Regions from separate parts of the Methylobacterium mesophilicum SR1.6/6 genome, predicted to be linked through region 2. Evidence: riboswitches for the same ligand, from Rfam matches in the RefSeq annotation. Region 2 holds a riboswitch; each other region holds the start of a gene.

What was found. Region 2 has a riboswitch for cobalamin ahead of MMSR116_RS29550 (TonB-dependent receptor). Riboswitches for the same ligand answer to the same signal wherever they lie in the genome.
Region 1: linked by a shared signal. The riboswitch ahead of MMSR116_RS23315 (TonB-dependent siderophore receptor) and the one ahead of MMSR116_RS29550 (TonB-dependent receptor) in region 2 are both predicted to bind cobalamin.
Region 3: linked by a shared signal. The riboswitch ahead of MMSR116_RS08130 (TonB-dependent receptor domain-containing protein) and the one ahead of MMSR116_RS29550 (TonB-dependent receptor) in region 2 are both predicted to bind cobalamin.

What each region holds. Positions count from the first base shown of each region.
Region 1 covers NZ_CP043538.1:4,909,704-4,915,893, forward strand. Annotated here, with positions in the region: gene MMSR116_RS23295 (thiamine pyrophosphate-binding protein) at 1-144, shown strand, start outside; gene MMSR116_RS23300 (aldehyde dehydrogenase (NADP(+))) at 186-1,763, shown strand; tRNA gene MMSR116_RS23305 (tRNA-Gln) at 1,844-1,918, shown strand; gene MMSR116_RS23310 (DUF6538 domain-containing protein) at 2,039-3,946, shown strand; cobalamin riboswitch at 4,166-4,358, shown strand; gene MMSR116_RS23315 (TonB-dependent siderophore receptor) at 4,519-6,190, shown strand, end outside.
Region 2 covers NZ_CP043538.1:6,194,117-6,200,306, reverse strand. Annotated here, with positions in the region: gene MMSR116_RS29560 (type IA DNA topoisomerase) at 1-2,163, opposite strand, end outside; gene MMSR116_RS29555 (hypothetical protein) at 2,688-3,011, shown strand; cobalamin riboswitch at 3,130-3,327, shown strand; gene MMSR116_RS29550 (TonB-dependent receptor) at 3,598-5,598, shown strand; gene MMSR116_RS29545 (response regulator) at 5,871-6,190, opposite strand, start outside.
Region 3 covers NZ_CP043538.1:1,733,324-1,739,513, reverse strand. Annotated here, with positions in the region: gene MMSR116_RS08140 (TonB-dependent siderophore receptor) at 1-1,354, opposite strand, end outside; gene MMSR116_RS08135 (helix-turn-helix transcriptional regulator) at 1,582-2,328, opposite strand; cobalamin riboswitch at 2,698-2,906, shown strand; gene MMSR116_RS08130 (TonB-dependent receptor domain-containing protein) at 3,059-4,996, shown strand; gene MMSR116_RS08125 (ABC transporter substrate-binding protein) at 5,005-5,838, shown strand; gene MMSR116_RS08120 (FecCD family ABC transporter permease) at 5,835-6,190, shown strand, end outside.

The DNA.
Region 1 (6,190 bases), 1.3 Mb from region 2:
GACGAGTTCGCCCCGGCCTTCGAGCGCAGCCTCGCCTCGGGCCTGCCCGCGATGATCCACTGCCGCGTCGACCCCGAGGCGCTCACACCGACCATGACCCTCGCGGCGATCCGCGAGAAGGCGCTCGCGGCGCAGCGGGGCTGACCGCGCGCCGCGGGACCGCATCACACGAGAAGGAGCAGCCCATGACCCTGCGCGGCGAGAACCTGATCGGCGCCGAGGCGCGGCGCGGCACCGAGGCGGCCTTCCGGGCTGTCGAGGCCGCCACCGGCGAAGCCCTGGAGCCGGATTTCCCCGGCGCGAGCCTCGCCGACCTCGACCGGGCCTGCGCCCTGGCGGAGGCGGCCTTCGACACCTACCGCGAGACCGACCCGGAGACCCGGGCCGGCTTCCTCGAAGCGATCGCGGCGAACATCCTGGAGATCGGCGACGACCTCGTCACCCGCTGCATGGCCGAGACCGGGCTGCCCCGCCCCCGGATCGAGGGGGAGCGCGCCCGGACCGCGGGCCAGCTGCGCCTGTTCGCCGCCGTGGTGCGCGAGGGCAGCTACGTCGAGGCCCGGATCGACCCGGCCCTGCCGGACCGCAAGCCGCTGCCCCGGCCGGACCTCCGCCTGCGGCGCATCGCGGTCGGCCCGGTGGCGGTGTTCGGGGCCTCGAATTTCCCGCTCGCCTTCTCGGTGGCGGGGGGCGACACCGCCTCGGCCCTGGCGGCCGGCTGCCCGGTGGTGGTCAAGGCGCACCCGGCCCATCCCGGAACCTCGGAACTCGTGGGCCGGGCGGTGCAGAAGGCGGTCGCGTCCTGCGGCCTGCCGGAGGGGGTGTTCTCGCTGGTGTTCGATGCGGGCCAGTCCATCGGACAGGCCCTGGTCGCCGATCCCCGGATCGCCGCGGTCGGCTTCACCGGCTCGCGCCGGGGCGGCACCGCGCTGATGGCGATCGCCGCCGGGCGCCCGGCGCCGATCCCGGTCTATGCCGAGATGAGCAGCATCAACCCGGTCCTGCTGTTCCCGGCGGCGCTCGCCGCGCGGGGCGCCGCGATCGGCAAGGCCTTCGCGGCCTCGCTGACGCTGGGCGCCGGCCAGTTCTGCACCAATCCGGGCCTGATCCTGGCGGTGCCGGGACCGGGCCTCGACGCGTTCCTCGACGCGGCCGCGGCGGCCCTGCGGGAGAGCCCGGCCGCCACCATGCTGACGCCCGGCATCCGGGACGCGTACCGCGCGGGCGTCGACCGGGTCGCGGGCCACGCCGCCGTCACCCGGCTGGCCGAGGGGCCGGAGGGCGCGGCGGCGCAGGGCCGGGCCGCCCTGTTCGCCACCGACGCGGACGCGTTCCTGGCCGACCCCGTGCTTCAGGAGGAGATGTTCGGCGCCTCCGCCCTCGTGGTCCGCTGCCGGGACCTCGCCGCGATGCGCGCGGTGCTGGCCCATCTTGAGGGCCAGCTCACGGCCTCGCTGCACCTCGCGCCAGAGGACCATGCGGCCGCGCGGGAACTCCTGCCGCTCCTGGAGCGGCGGGTCGGGCGCATCCTGGTGGACGGGTTCGGCACCGGCGTCGAGGTGGCGCACGCCATGGTGCATGGCGGCCCGTACCCGGCGACCTCGGACGGGCGCACGACCTCGGTGGGCAGCCTCGCGATCGACCGGTTCCTGCGGCCGGTGAGCTATCAGGACGTCCCCGACGCCCTGCTGCCGGCAGCGCTTCAGGCCGCCAATCCGCTCAAGCTCCCGCGCCGGACCGATGGCATCCCCGACCCGCGCTGAGGAGGCGGGAAGCGGCTCCGCTTCCCGCCTCAACGGCTTGCCAGCCGGTCCCCCGGCGTCTAGAGAGCCCCGGCCCATGGTGGGGCGTCGCCAAGTGGTAAGGCAGCGGTTTTTGGTACCGCCATTCCCAGGTTCGAATCCTGGCGCCCCAGCCAAAGGCTCAAGATTCTCAGCCGGCCGTTGATTCTCCGGCTGTTTTCGGACCCGCCCGGGCCGACCGCTCCGTCCAGGTCCACTCGGGAGGTCCACTCGTCTGGACGGCAGGGATTCCTGCCTTGGCCCGTACTCATCTCCGCCGTCGCCGACAAACGGTCTTTTTTCGCCGTATCATCCCCCACGACCTGCGCCAGCGGTTCGGCCAGCGTGAGATCCTGCGCTCGCTTGGGCACGCCACGCCGGGCGAGGCCCGACGGATGGCGCAACGCCTGTGGGATGGGACAGAGACCTTGTTTAACCTCGTCCGTTTCAATCGGTCGCTCACGCGAGCCGATATCGCCCGGCTCGCGGAGCAGTACCTCGAATCCGAGTCTCTAAAGCACGATGGCTTGCTCGCCACCATCGGGCACTATCCGGAACTCGAGGATCTCCCTCCGTCCGACAGCCCGGCCTCTGAAGACGAGATAGACGACAGCAGCGATCCCGCACCGGACGGTCCCAAGGGGACGCTCAACGACCCGGCCGAATGGAAATTTCTTTATGAGGTTCGGCTAGATGGCCTGCTGCGCGATCGGTCCCTCAACAATTTCGTCTCTGTTCGCGATACCGCGAAGGATCTCGCTGCGCAAAACGGGATCGACCTCGACTCATACCCTCATTCAAACGCGCTGTGCCGCGCACTGCTCGACGCCGATATCACGATCACCGAGGAGAAACTAACCTATCTCCGCGACCGCGTCCTGCCTCATCATCCCCTGCACGCGGCCACGCATCGTGAGGCTGCTCCAGCTCCGCGATCGAGGTCTGACGCGCCTGCTGATCCTTTGCTACGTCACTCTCGCAAATTGTTCAGCGAATGCTGGACGACCTACGGTAGAGATCGGGTGGAAAGCGGTGCTTGGAAGCCATCGATCGAGCTCCAAGCTCAGTCCACCGCACGTTTATTTATTGAAATTTGCGGAGACAAACCGCTCAGTGCCTACGGGCCAGCTGATGCCACGGAATTCAAGCGTTCTTTGCTCGCGCTACCAGCCAACTATGATAAGAACAGAGAATGGCGTGAAATCCGACGCCAACACGGCATTCGCGGCTTGATTGAATACTCCAGGAACAGGTCCGACGTCAGCCGAATAAAACCTCAGACCTTTAACCGGCACCTTGCGGCGTTGTCAGGTATCTGGCGGTGGGCCCAGTCCAACGAAGTGGTCGCCAAGGGTGTGCCGTCAATCTTCGATGACTTGCACATTAACCTGAAGCGCGTGCGAGGACGGCATCACAAGGCCCGGGACGAGCGTCCGGCCTGGAATCATGAAGAACTCGCGGCCGTGCTAAATGCAGATTTATTCTTTGGAATTCGCAGTCGGCGCAGCTGGAAGAAACCAGGTCCCTATCTCCTGCGCGACGAGCGATACTGGGGGATCCTTATTGGGTCTCACAGTGGCATGCGTCGCGGCGAGATATTCCAACTCCGGGTACGACACGTCGTGCGGGATGAAGAGACTGGGATTTGGTACTTCAACCTGATGGAGCGGACCCTCGAACTGAAGGCGGAGGGCAGCGCTCGATGGGTCCCTCTCCATCAAAATCTCCTCAAGCTCGGTTTGATCGAAGCCCTGGTGGACGGACGAGGGGAGGACGAACTGCTCTTGTCGGAAGGCAGAGCGGGCGCCGAGCAGAACGACGTTCTCAATGATGGCGACGAAGCATCTTACGGTAGCGCTTTCGGAAAATGGTTCCAGCGCTTCAAATCACACCACGACGTGCGGAAGGACGTCGTATTTCACTCGTTCCGCCACTCGGCGACCACGCTCATTCTGAATGCTGGAGCTCAGCGAGAATTTGTGGAGGAAGTGATCGGCCACGAGAGCAAAGCCAGACGGTCAGAGATGGAGCGCTATTTCAAAGGCCAGACTCTCATTAAACTTAAAGATGTGATCGATCATCTAGTTTTGCCGATTGACATTGAGAGAATGATTGAGGCGGCACGCACCGTAAAATCGTTCCAGGCGGTACATTCAGGGCGGTAGTGAGCATATCTTGCTTGGAGCAGCCATTCTGATTTCGGCCTCGTCGGGCGCCGCCATTGGTCCTTTTGGCGCCCGACCCGGGTGGCTTTCAGCCTGTCGGCTTTGAAGCACCGAGCTCAAAACGCGGACGTTCGACCCATTGCAGGAACTGGCCAAACGCCGAGAGCGTGTCACGGCATAGCTATTCCGAAGTTCGCGTTGACTCACGAGTTCGTGAGGCTGTAGCTGGGCCATGACGGTTCCCCTCGGGGATCAAAAGGGAACACGGTGAGGGGTCTGCTCCGAAGCCGTGGCTGCCCCCGCAACTGTAAGCGGCGAGTCCTTCACCACCATGTCACTGGGTCACCCCGGGAAGACGGTGCGAGGGCGGCGACCCGCGAGCCAGGAGACCTGCCGTCAGCCGTGGTCACACGCGAAACGCGTCGGGCGGGGTGGTCCTGACGGGTGTCGAGACGGCCGTGCGCCAGCGCGGCTGGCAAGGCCTCGTTCGCGGTGACGTGCCACTGCCGTCCCGAGGTCCTAGGCCCGTGTTTCGTTCAACTTCCCAAAGGCGGCTTTGCGCATGCATCGCGATGCTCGCGCTCGCCCTCCCAGGCGCATCTCCGGCGCTGGCCCAGGGAGACCCGGCCGAGGCAGCAGCGGCCGCTGTAGTTCTTGATCCGCTCTCGGTCGAAGGCAGCTACACCGCCGCGCCGACCTATCAGGTCAGGGATCTCTACAGCGGGACCAAGACCGTGACGCCGCGGCTCTCGCTGCCCCAGCAGGTCGACGTCGTGCCCCAGGAGGTCCTGCGAGACACCGCCGCCACGCGCGTCGAGCGCGCCCTCGACTACGTGCCGGGCGTCAGCAAGCAGAATGACTTCGGAGCCCAGAACCTCGCGCTCTACTCGGTGCGCGGCTTCGCCACCCAGGACATCTTCTTCAACGGCTTCAACATCGCCCGCGGCTACAACGGCGCGCCGGATACCCAGAACGTGCAGTCCATCGAGGTGCTCAAGGGGCCGAGCGGGGCACTCTATGGGCGCAGCGACCCGGGCGGCACCGTCAACATCCTGACCAAGCAGCCCGTGGCCCTGCCCTTCGTCGAGATGGGCACGCTGTTCGGGAGCTTCGGCACGGCGCGCACCACCGTCGACGCCGGCGGACCCCTGAACGAGGAGGGCACCGTCCTCTACCGGTTCAACGGTGCCCTCGCGCGGCAGGATAGCTTCCGCGATTTCGTCGACGGCGACCGCGTCCTGGTCGCGCCCGTGGTGAGTTGGCAGATCAGCCCGGACACCAAGCTCACCGTCGAGGCGCAGTACCTCCGCAACCGCCAGACCTTCGACCGTGGCACCGTCGCGGTGAACAACCGCCTCGGCCTCGTCCCGCGCTCCCGCTTCTTCGGCGAGCCGGGCGACGATTCCGTGTCGGAAGCCAGGATCCTGCAGATCCGGCTCGATCACGCCTTCGACGCCGACTGGCAGCTCAGGGTCGCCGGCCACTTCAACACTGGAAGCCTCACCGGCCTGCAGACAGGTGCGACCGGCCTCCTCGACGACGGACGAACCCTGCTGCGCGAGTTCCGCCGGCACGACTTCACCTGGGGCGTGGCGATCGGGCAGGCCGAGCTCGTCGGGCACTTCGACACCGGGCCGTTCGCCCACACGGTGCTGCTCGGCCTGGAGCACGAGCGCTATAACAGCACCGAGAACCTGCTGCGCTCGACCCCACGGCTCAACCCGTTCGCCATCGACTTGTTCAACCCGGTCTACGGCCAGCCCAAGCCGCCCTTCACCCGGCGCTACAGCGCGAGCGAGAACGTCGGCAACACCGCCGTCTACGTGCAGGACCAGATCGCGCTCAGCCCGGAATGGAAGCTACTCCTCGGCAACCGGACCGACTTCTACAACCAGACCTTCCGCGACAAGGTCGGCAACGAGCGCACGGAGCAGGACCGGACCGGCTTCTCGCCGCGCGCGGGCCTCGTCTACCAGCCGCTGTCCTTCCTCTCGTTCTACGGCAACGTCGCGGCCTCGTTCCGCCCCAACACCGGCTTCGACATCGCGACCCGACCCTTCGCCCCGGAGACCGGCTTCGGCTACGAGGCAGGCGTCAAGCTCGATCTCTTCACCGGCCTGAGCGTGACCGGCGCGGCCTTCCACATCGAAAAGGAGAACGTCCTCACCACCGACCCGCGGGACTTCTTCTTCCAGATCGCCGCCGGGGCCGTGCGCAGCCAGGGCTTCGACCTCAGCTTCGTCG
Region 2 (6,190 bases):
TGCGTAACCGCGCATCGCCGCGCTCGGGGTCCGGCGGTCGCCGGATTGGCCGGTATTCCCCTCCCGAGGCGTGCGCGGCCCGGCATGAGTGTCGAGAAAAGCCCGGCAGACGCTGATGCTGCTCTTGCAGCCGCGCGGCAGCGTCACGCCCCTCCGCTCGGCCAAGCTCACCGCGAACGACACCATGGCCGGCGTCGGCGGCCGATCGTCCGCCCGACTTGGCGGGATCAGGCTCGGATCGAGGCTGACGACGGGCGAGCTTGAGATCGCGGCGATCAGCTCGTCGAGGCGCGCGCGCGTGCGCTGCCGGAAGGCGTCGGCGCGCTCGATGGCCTCGGCCCGCGTGGTCGCGCGACCGATCTCGGCCAGCTCCGCCTCGAACAGGGCGCGCCCGACCGGGTCGCCATAGGCCGGGAACACGCGTCGCACCGCCGCCATGAAGGCCAGCCCGACCTCGGTCACTTCGATGGCCGGATCCTTGCCGTTGGCCAGCGTGATGTAACGGCTCTTCAGGAGCTTGGGTAGGATCGTGTCGCGGGTGGCGGCCGTGCCGAGGCCCTTGGGTTCGTTCGGGTTGACCGGGTTCTCCAGGGCGCGCTTGACCGCCGGATCATCGATCTGGTCGATCAGCCGGCCCATCACCACCGGCAACTCGCCGCGGGTGATCCGCCGCGGCGGCTCGGTCATCGCGGTGGCGACATCCGCGCCCGCGGCCGATGCACCCTCCCCGTCGTTCACAAGTGGCAGGCGTGCGGACGTGGCCTCGGCCTCGCGCTTGGCCTTGCCGGGCACGACGTCCGCTTCGAGTTCGGCCTCGCTGCCGTAGATCGCACGCCAGCCCGGGGCGCGGATGACGCTGCCTGAAACGGCAAACCGCTTCGCGCCCAGCGGCGTCCCGACCTCGGCCGTGACGGTCGTTCGGGCGTCGATGCCGTCGGGCAGGTGGGCGGCGAGAAAGGCCTTCGCGACGAGTTCCCACAACCGGAACTGGTCGGCCGAAAGCCGGCTGCGCTCCGGCACCTTGCGCAGGGGCACGATGGCATGGTGCTCGCCCGGGTCCTTGACGTAGTGCCCCTTCGCCCCGCGTCGGATCAGGGGCACCTCGCCTCCCGGACTGACGTCGCGCATGTCGGTCAGCACGGTCGCGATGGCGGCGACGATCGCGGCGGCATCACCCGCCTGCCCGTCCGGCAGGTACTCGGACTCCGTGCGCGGGTAGCTGAGGTAACCCTGGTCGTACAGCTCCTGAGCGAGCCCTGCCGTGTGCTGCGGGTCCCAGCCGAACCGCTTGGCGCAGCGCCGCGCCAGGGTGTCCTTGGAGAACAGACGAGGGGGCGCGCGGCGCACGTCCTTGTGCGCGACCGCCAGGGGGCCCGACCAGGTCGTGGCCGCCTGCCGGATCGTCTCGGCGATGGCCGCGTCGAAGATCCGATCCTTGGGGGCGTGCCACAGCGTCAGTTCGGCACCGGATTGCGTGCTCAGGTGCAGGGCGACCTTGAAGAAGTCCTGCGGCACGAAGGAGCGGATGCGCGCCTCCAGGTCGGCCAGAATGGCGAGGGTGGGCGTCTGCACGCCACCGAAGCGCCAGGGTTCCCGGAACTCGGGCGGGCGCAGGCGCAGCGAGATGGCCCGGGTGCCGTTCAGCCCGAGGTGGTAGTCCTCGTACTGCCTGCACAGCGCTTCGAGGTAGGCGGCGTAGTCGCGCTCGCCCGAGCCGACTTCCTTGGCCAGGGCCGCGAAGGCGCGCCGGATCGAGACATCGTCGAGCGCGCCGAGCTTGATCCGGTCGACGCGGCCACGCCAGCCGAGGTGCTCCAGCACCTCCCAGGCGATCATGGAACCCTCGCGCCCGGGATCGGTCGCGATGATCACGCGCTCGACGCCGCTCAGCGCCTGCCGGATGGCGGCGATCTTCGGCTCGTGCGATTGCCCGGACCGGTTCGTGCCGCAACTGACCGGGATCGTGGCGAGCGTGATGGGCAGCGCATCGAAGCGCCAGGGCTTCCACTCGGGTCGGATACTGCCCGGCTCTTCGGCGGACAGCAGGTGCCCCTCGGCGGCCACGCAGACGGTGTTCGGTGAGCGGAAGAAGCGCTGCAGCTGCCGCATCGCCGAGGGTTTCTCGAAGAAGAACAGCGTGCGGCCGGAACGTGAAGGTGACATGTCGCTGCCCACGGTAGCGCCCGCCGCGCCCGACCACGAGTTCACATTTTGTTCCATAGCGGCCTCGCATGCAACCGGCTCGGCTCAAGAACGTCGCGGCGCGATCTCGGTCAGCGCACCGCGTGCAAGGAAAGACAGGTGGCTGTCCGGTTTGCGGCCGCAAGCGGCCCGTCCGTTTCCAGACTCAGCTGGTGGAGAAGCGGACGGTCGCCACTCTCAATCTCATCGCCCGGGGTGGCGGCGACAGAGCCTTCGTGCGGTCTTGAGCGCTCACACTGCTCAAGAGCATGGGTTCCGCGGCTGGCTGCGCGGTTGCCGCCCGCTCGAACCGGCCGGGCGGCAATGACCGAAGACGACGACGGTGATCGCCCTAGCGCGTCCGGGCCCGCGCATGTCGACGACCTGTCTGGCAGGGAAGCCGCGCAGGCCGCGCGCCGCGTTCGGCCATTCGTCGCACCGGGCGACCTCACCGAACTGTGGCGGCTGTGGGCCGTTGCCGCGTGACCAGCACAGATGAGGTCACGATGTCGAATCCCGCGAAGGGTCAGTCCGGTGACGGCCAGCACCATGCGACGCGGAGCGCACAGGAGCAGAAGACGGCCGAGGTCCAAGCGGCCGGAAGCGCCAAGGCCGATGCCGGCCATCCTGTGGTGATGGAGGGTGGGAAAGCCGAGACGCCGACGGAGGGCAGAGGCCATCCGAAATCGGCCGCGTCCAACGCACCGTCCGGCGCAACCAGCGACGCCGCCACGAGCACGGCGACGGCGGGCAAGGCCGAGAAGGAAGCCGCGGCGGCGGCAGGTGCCGACAAGGATCAGCACGGTCGCGGGCATCGCAAGGCTGAATAGCGGGACTGCACGCAGCGGGAGCGGCCGGCCACTCCCACAAGGCGCGCTCCCGAACGCAGCCAAAAGGGCACACGTCACAGGAACGCGCTTCGTCGCGTTGACGAAGCTTTGGCCGATCACCTAGCCTGACTGTGACGGTTCCCCTCGGGGATCAAAAGGGAACGCGGTGAGGAGCCTGCTCCAAGGCCGCGGCTGCCCCCGCAACTGTAAGCGGCGAGCCCAGCACCACCGCGTCACTGGATGAGACCCATCCGGGAAGACGGTGCGAGGGCGGCGACCCGCGAGCCAGGAGACCTGCCGTCAGCCGTGGTCACACGCGAAACGCGCCGGGCGGGGTGTCCTGGTGGGTGTCGAGACAGCCGCGCTGACGCGGTTGTCTCGGACTTGTTCGCGGTGACGTGCCACTGCCGTTGCCGAGGCTCCCGTGTTCCACCGTCAAACCGGCCGACGGCTCTCGACCTTGTCGGGCCTCGGCCTCGCCGCACTCGCATCAGCGGCTGTAGCCCAGGACCGATCCACGTCGCGTGCGGCGACCACCGAGGCGACGCTGGAGGAGATCTCGGTCACGGCGGAGACCGCCGCGGCCATGGCTCCGCAAGCCGGTCCGTCCGCGAGCGCAGGCTATGTCGGAGGCACGACCGGCATCGGCGGGATCAGCACACCGGTGGACTCCGCCAGTTCCGGCGTCATCACGGGTGCGCAGGTCAACAGCCGCCCCGTGACCCGCCCCGGCGAGGTGCTGGAGGCGGTGCCGGGGCTGATCGTCACACAGCACTCGGGCGAGGGCAAAGCCAATCAGTTTTTCCTGCGCGGCTTCAACCTCGACCACGGCACCGACATCGCGCTGTTCCTCGACGGCATGCCGCTCAACATGCGCACCCACGCCCACGGCCAGGGCTACGCCGACATCAACTTCCTCATCCCCGAGCTTGTCGGTGCCGTGGAATTCCACAAGGGGCCGTATTTCGTGCGCGACGGCGATTTCGCCTCCGCGGGCTCGGTGCGGATCGACTACCTCGACGCGACACCCAGGAACGTCGCCCTCACATCGATCGGCAGCTTCGGCTACAAGCGCGCCCTGTCGATCACCACCGTGCCGCTGGGCGAGGGCAACCTGCTCCTGGCTGGCGAGGCGCAGGTCTATGACGGCCCGTGGGTCGTCCCGGACGCGCTGCGCAAGATCAACGGGGTGGCCCGCTACAGCCAGGGCACACCGCTCGACGGCTTCTCGATCACCGGCATGGCCTACGCAGCCCGGTGGACGGCGACCAACCAGATCCCCGAGCGCGCCGTCGTCTCTGGCCTCATCAGCCGCTACGGCACGATCAATCCCGCGGATGGCGGAGACACCTCGCGCTTCTCGCTCTCGGGCAAGTTCAGTGCGACGGACGATACGGGCGTGACGCGGGCCTCGGCCTACATCATCCGGTCCCAGCTGAACCTGTTCAACGATTTCACCTACTTCCTCAACGACCCGGTCAATGGCGACCAGTTCCACCAGCTCGATCAACGCATTATCGGCGGCGGCGAGGCCCTGCACATCTTCCAGGGCGACCTGTTCGGGCGCCCGATGGAGAACGAGATCGGCGTGCAGACGCGGACCGACTCGATCCGTGTCGGTCTGTTCAACACCACGAACCGGCAGTACCGTTCCGGGGTGCTCGACGATCGCGTGCTGGAGACGAGCGGGGCCTTCTACTTCGACAACCGGGTCCGCTGGACCGACTGGCTGCGCACCTCGATCGGCTTCCGCGCGGACGGCTACTCCGCCAGCGTCGTCTCGGACACGCCGGCCAATTCCGGCCAAGCGCGGGACGGCATCGTCAACCCGAAGCTCGGCCTGACGCTCGGGCCGTGGTTCGACACCGAACTCTACGTGAATTACGGCGGCGGCTTCCACTCGAACGACGTGCGCGGCGTGACCGCCACCGTCGACCCGACGTCGTCGCTGTTCAACACCACCCGCTCGCCGTTCCTGGTGCCGTCCACGGGCTACGAGGTCGGGCTGCGCAACCGCTCCATCGCCGGTCTGGAGACGAGCCTCGCCCTGTTCCGGCTCGACTTCGCCTCGGAGAACCTGTTCCAGGGCGACACCGGCACGACGGAGCCGAGTCGCCCGACCCGGCGCTTCGGTGTCGAGTGGACGAACCGCTACGCCGTAACGCCCTGGCTGTCGCTGGAGGGGGACCTGACGATCACCAACGCCCGGTTCTCGGACTACGATCCGGTCGGCAACCGCGTGCCCGAGGCGCCCACCACCATCGCCTCGGCGGGCGTCACCTTCGGCGAGCCGCTCGGCTGGTTCGGCTCCCTGAGATTCCGCTACTTCGGCCCGCGACCCCTGATTGAGGACAACTCGATCCGCTCGCGACCGACCGCGCTGTTCAACGGCCGGGTTGGCTACAATTTCGAGACCGGCATCAGCGTCTCGCTGGACGTGCTGAACCTGACCAACAGCAAGTCCGACCAGATCACTTACGCGTACGTGTCCCGCCTGCCCGGCGAGGCGGCGGAGGGGCTGATCGACCGGGTCTTCCATCCGGTGGAGCCCACGGCCGTGCGCCTGACCATCGCGGGTCGCTTCTGAGCCCACCCGCGTGCGTCCGGACGCTCGGCGGGCCTTTTCTGGGCCAGAGGCGGGCGCGGAGACGACGGTCCGCGTCCATGCTTTGCTGCTCGAAGGCGGGCCGGCGCAGATCCACACCGAGCGGCCCGTCCGCTTGCGACCCAACCCAGCCGCCCCGACCGCTGCCGACTCTTCTCAGAAGCGGCCGCTCGTCAGCCGTCCGGCAACTTCGGCTCGGGGTGGATGTCAGTCTGTTGGCTTTTGGTCGAGAAGTCGTCAGAGCGCACGAAATCCTAGGGCTTCCGCAGGGGCATTCGTTCCTCGGAGGGCGATACAAGCCCAGCCCCGATCGCGATCCAGACGAGATGGGCATCGGTGCGCGCCCCGAGAGTGGCGCGGATCACCGAGAGGTTGTTGTGCACCGTCTTGAGGCTCAGACACAGCGCCTCGGCTACGCTCTGGGCGGTCATCCCGCCCGCGGTCAGGCTCAGGATTTCGAGTTCCCGCGGGCTGAGGTCGTCGAGCGCCGTGCGCCCCCCGGCCACCTCGTCCTGGGCGATCGCGCGCGCGATGTCGGCGCTCATCGCTCGCTCGCCGCGGAGCACGGCGGCCA
Region 3 (6,190 bases), 2.1 Mb from region 2:
CGTGGCGTCCGCTCAGAAGCAGCACCCAGCGGTCGAGCCGGATCTGGTCCTGCGCATAGGCGCCGACCTGCTCCAGGTTCTGCCGGATGCGGGCCGTGATTGGCGGCAGCGGTTGAAAGCCGCGGTAGACCGGCGCGAAGACGTTCAGGCTCGTGGTCAGTGCGTTGCGGGTGGCGAACCCGAGATCGAAGGTGCGCACATCGAGGCCGAACAGGAGCGTATGCGCGAGCGGACCCGTCACCGCGTTCAGGACGAGCTGATTGTCCATCGTGAAGGCGTTGACGTTGTCGTCGAAACGCACGGCCCGGCGGGTGACGTTGCTGAAATCTGTGACTGCGCCGGCCGCGTTCGTCGGGAAGCCGAAGCCGCGCACCACCGGCAGGTCGACGTTGACACCGGAGTAGCGAAGGTTCTGCCGGAAGGTGACCGCTTCGTCGAAATGATGCTCGAACTGGTAGCCGATGCCGAACTGCTCGCGGCGGAAATTATCGTAGCCGGGCTCTCCGAGGAAGGTCGAGCGGCGGATGCGGCCGTTCGGGTTCGGGGTGAGCGTGCCCTGAGAGGGCAGAAACTGCAGGGACTTCGAGTCGTCTTTGATGTAGTAGCCGAGCACCGTGAGCTGCGTCGCCGCATTGGGCCGGAACGTGACGCTCGGTGCGATGAAGGCGCGATCGTCGTTCACGGTATCGACGATCGTGTCTGAGAGGCGGCCGAGACCGACGACGCGATAGAGCACCGTCTTCTCAGGATCGACCGGGCCGGTCACGTCGAAGGCACCCAAGAGCCGCCCGTAGCTGCCGCCCTGTACCAAAACCTCGCGGTAGGGCACGTCGAGGGGCTTCTTGCTGACGAAGTTGACGAGGCCGCCTGGCGGGGACTGCCCGTAGAGCACGGAGGCCGCCCCCTTGAGCACCTCCACGCGCTCGACCCCGTAAGTCTCGTAGCGGGACCACGCGTAGGTGCCTTTCGGCAGTTGCAGACCGTCAAGATACTCCGGTACGTCGAAGCCGCGCACCTTGATCCAGTCGTAGCGCGGATCGCCGCCGAAGCGCTCGACCTGCACACCGGCGGTGTAGCGCAGTGCCTCGCTCGGATTCTGTGCGCCGGTCGCCCGGATCTGGTCGGCTGTGACGACGCTGATCGACTGCGGCGTCTCGATCAGCGCAGTATCGGTCTTGGTGCCAGTGGCGCTACGCTTGGCTGTGAAGCCGCGTACCGGGCCATCCGCTCGCTCGCCGCTGGCACCGCCGACGCCCGGCGGACCAGATGCGGCGGCGCCTTCAGCCCCGACTACCGAAATCTCGCCGAGGGTGACCTGAGCCGGGGCGGGTTGCGCCGCAACGACTGCGACCATCGACGCAAACGCGCTCGCGGACACCATGTACAGCGAGCCCACTCGACAGATGATCCTGTACGTCCACATAAATTTCGAGCCCCGGGCGGCCGGTCGACCGCAGACGTCGCTGCTCCTTCACGGAGTCGTGAAGACCGTCATACGCTCCAGTCTCGCCCACAACAATGATCGATACTTTCGGAATAAGCATGATTCCGTTCGATCGAGTTTAGTGTTGTTCTAAGTTTTCAGATCGATGTGGTTCGTGCGGCGACCAAGGCGCTTGGTGGCATGCCGAAACGCTTCTTGAAGAGGGTCGCGAAGTGCGGGGCGGAATATCCGACGTTCTGGGCGACTTCACCGACGGTCGCCTTGCGGCTGGCGAGCATCCGGTAGGCCGATTGCAGACGCCGCTCCTGGAGGACGGCGTAGGGCGTCATGCCGTAGGTGATCCGGAAGCCACGGGTGAGCTTAGCCGGCGTCATTCCGACGCGCCGGGCTACCGCGTCGAAATCTGGTACGGAGTCGAGGCGTTCCAGGATTATTGCGCTAGCCGCCTCGACGCGGCCGCGATCCACGATCGTAAGCGTGCGAGTGAGCCCTACCGGCTCGGCCAATCCCTCAGCTTCGAACACGAGGGCGAGGAGTTCGAGGGCCTTAGCTGCTTGATACAGGGGCTGTCCCGCCGGGCCCGCTGCGGCAAGGATCTGCGACGCCACCGCCTGTATCGTCGCGTCGGCCGGACGCCCCTCGAAAACGAAACCACGCTCCACGGAGAGCTGCACCATCGCGGATGCGATGGTGCCTAGGCTCGTTTTGGCGTGGTCGGGATCGACTCGGACGTGAACGCTGCTTAGCGGCTGACCCGCCGAGACGGTCTGGTCCCTGACGAGTTCCCGCTCGGTGAAGCCGACGAGTAGCGCGGGAGCCTCGATCGCGATCGCGGGCAAGTCGTCAACCTGGAAGCTGGTTCGTCCGCGCAGGTAGACGACCACGCGTAGGCCCGTACCCACCGGTGCCGTCGTCCGGAATGTCTCCCCAAACGTAGTCTCGTTTGTGAAGACGCTCAGCCACCCACCGAGGTGATGGGCGACCGTGCTGGACGGGCGTTGAAAGACGTTATCCACTGACTCGGCAAAAGACATGTAGCCGAACTATAAATCGTAACTTGTTCGCAGTCGATAATCCGACAAAGATTTTAATTAGAACGATTACAATAAGTCAGGCTCTTTAGGTGCAGATACGCCGTGACACTCGGATAAGGCAATGATGTTTTAGGATTCATTCTTGCTGAAAGCTGTCAGAGTAAATAGATTCGGCTAGCTAAATGAATGGACGTTCGCATTGACTCACGAGCCCGTGAGGCATAGCTTGACAGTGACGGTTCCCCTCGGGGATCAAAAGGGAACGCGGTGAGATCACGCCCGTGAGGGCTCGGTCGATGCCGCGGCTGCCCCCGCAACTGTAAGCGGCGAGTCCTTCATCACGACGTCACTGGGCGCCCTCGCCCGGGAAGACGATGAGAGGGCGACGACCCGCGAGCCAGGAGACCTGCCGTCAGCCGTGGTCACACGCGGAGCTTGCCGGGCGGGGTGTCCTGGGAGGTGTCGCGGCGCCGTGGTTCCTTGGAGGACCCGACCGCCGAGGCCTTGTTCGCGGTGACGTGCCACAGCCGTCCCCCGAGGCCGTCCCGTGTCCTGTTCCGTTCCCTCCGCGCTCCAGCGCATGCTGGCGCTGTCCTGCGCCGCATCCACGCTGCTCGTCGCCGTTCCAGCCCGCGCGCAGCAGGTCGCCGCGCCCTTTGCCGATGCGCCGGGAGGCGCCCAGGCCGCGGTCTCCCTGTCCGAGATTTCGGTATCGGCCACCGGCGTACCGACGCCGATTGCCAACACAGGGTCGAGCGTCACCGTCCTGACTGAGCGCCTGCTTCAGGAACAGCAGCGCCGGACGGTGCCGGATGCTCTACAGCAGGTGCCCGGCCTCAACGTCGTCCAGACCGGCGGCGCCGGCGGCCAGACCTCGGTCTTCATCCGCGGCACCAACTCGAACCACGTGAAGGTCCAGATCGACGGCATCGACGTCAACGACCCTTCGACCCCGAACCGCGCCTTCGACTTCAGCCAGTTGCAGACCTACGACCTCTCCCGGATCGAGGTGCTGCGCGGCCCGCAGAGCGGCCTCTACGGGGCCGACGCTATCGGCGGCGTGATCTCTGTGGTCACCAAGCGCGGCGAGGGACCGGCCCGGGCGACGGCGACCGTCGAGGGCGGCTCGTTCGGCACCTTCAACCAGTTCGGCAACATCTCCGGCTCGGAGGGGATCTTCGACTACTCGGTCTCAGTCGGCCACATCCGGCAATCCGCCGTCCAGGTCACGCCGTTCGAGCTGCTACCCCGCGGCGTGCCGCTGCGGACCGCCTTCACCGACATCAAGACGGTCTCGACCAAGCTCGGGGCGCAACTCACCGACGAGTTCCGCCTGAACTACGTTCTACGCTTCTCCGACAGCGCCTATCTCGACCAAGCCGACGGCGGCTTCCCATACGTGCCGCTGCCGTACCGGAACCTCAACGACCAGCAGCAGCTGATCATGAGGGGCGAGGCCGAATGGACGCCGGTGCCGGGCTTCCACAATGTCTTCGGGGCGAACTACTCGAAGTTCGACCGCCTGTTCGCCGGCCCGCTGGATCCACTCGCGCCGCCGACGCCCACCACCTACCTCGGCGAGCGAACCCGGTTCGATTACCGCGGCGATTGGCAATTCTCGCCCGGCAACCTCGTGCTGTTCGGGGCCCAGCGCGAGGACGAGCGCTTCGAGACGACCGGCATCGACCGGTCCAACGGCAACACCGCCGGCTTCGCCGAGCTTCAGACGACGCCCTTCGCGGGAGCTGCGCTGGTGGCCAACATCCGCCACGACGCGAACGATCAGTTCGGCGGCGCGACCACCTTCCGGGTGGCGCCGAGCTACATCGTGCCCGGCACCGAGACCCGCCTGAAGGGCAGCGTCGGCACCGGCTTCAAGCCGCCGACCCTGAGCCAGCTCTATCAGGACTACCCGGGCTTCCGCTTCTTCGGGAACCCGAACCTACGGCCGGAGGAGAGCTTCGGGTTCGACGGCGGCTTCGAACAGCCGTTGTTCGACGGGTTCATGACCGTCGGCACGACCTACTTCCAGACCGACTTCAAGAACCTGATCCAGACGGCCTACTACCCGACCTTCTCCACCAACGTGAACGTCGGTCGGGCGACTGCCTACGGCACCGAGAGCTTCGTCGCCCTGCGCTTCAACGAGTTCTGGAGCGGGCGGCTGGACTGGACCACCACGGTGACGAAGGACGAGATCGCCCATCAGGAGCTGTTGCGCCGGCCACGCAATAAGGTCAGCGCCACCGCGATCTGGAACCTGATGCCGGGCTTGACCATGACTGGCACGCTCATCGTGCTGGGGTCGTTCGTGGACGGAAACAGGGACTTCTCCGTGCCGCGCCTGAAGGCCCCCGGCTTCACGCTGGTGAACCTCTCGGTCAACTACGCCTGGAGCGAGACACTCACGGTGTTCGGGCGGATCGATAACCTGTTCGACCAGCGCTACCAGAACCCGACCGGCTTCCAGGGGCCGGGGCTCGCCGTCTACGGCGGCGTCCGCGTGTCGTCGTTCTGAGGTCGCGGATGCCGTCGCGCCTCGCGATCGCCCTCGCGGTCATCCTGTCCTCCGGGCCCGTGGGCGCGGCGGGGGCACCCATGCGGGTAGTCTCGATGAACCTGTGCGCCGACGAGCTGGTCCTGCGGCTGGCGGACCGCGATCAGGTGCTAGCCGTCACCTACCTCGCCCGTGACCCGCGCGGGTCGACGGTCGCGAGCGAGGCGGTCGGGCTGCCGGTGACGCGGGGGCTCACCGAGGAGGTCGTCGCGTTGAAGCCCGACCTCGTCATCGCCGGTGCCTTCACGACGCGCACGACGGTGGGCATGCTCAAGCGCGTCGGCGCCCCCGTGCTCGAACTCGGCGTGCCGGCCGACCTCGACGGCGTCCGCGCCCAGATCCGGCAGGTCGCGGCGGTGCTCGGCCATCCCGAGCGGGGCGAGGTGATGGTCGCATCGCTCGATGCACGTCTCGCCGCCATCGTGCCGGCTACGCGGCCCCTTCGCGCGCTCGTAATGCGCCCGAACGCCTTCACGGTCGCGCCCGGCGGGCTCGGAGACGCGCTGATCCGCGCCGCCGGCCTCGTCAATGTCTCGGCCGAGATCGGGCGTGACCGCTTCGGGCAGGTGCCCCTCGAAGCGGCGGCGCTGGCAAACCCGGACCTGATTGTCGTCAACGAGGGTGCGCCGGGCTGGCCATCCTTGGCCGATACCCTCCTGCACCATCCCGTCTTTCAAACCCTCGCGCGAGCGCACCGGACGGTCGACATTCCAAACCGCTTCTGGACCTGTCCGGGGCCGCAGGTCGCTGAGGTTGTGGCACGTCTCGCCGAGGCGGCAAACGCGCGGGTATCCCGGCCATGAACGCGCCCGTCACCGCGCTGCGTCCTCCGGTGTCCCGATACTTCGGAACGCCACGTGCCCGGCGAGCCGTCGTCGGCATCCTCGGTCTCGCCACCGTCGCACTGACGCTCGCCTCCATCGTCATCGGCTACGCGCCCTTCGACGTGCCCGCCGCCTTCTCGGACCTCGTCGCCGGTCGCACGACGCTTCCGGCCCTGGTCCTGTGGGAGCTTCGCATTCCGCGCGCCCTGCTTGGCAGCCTCGTCGGGTTCAGCCTCGGCCTGACCGGCGCCGTGATGCAGGGCTACCTGCGCAACCCGCTTGCGGACCCGGGCATCTTGGGTATCTCATCTGCGGCGGCGCTCGGCGCGGT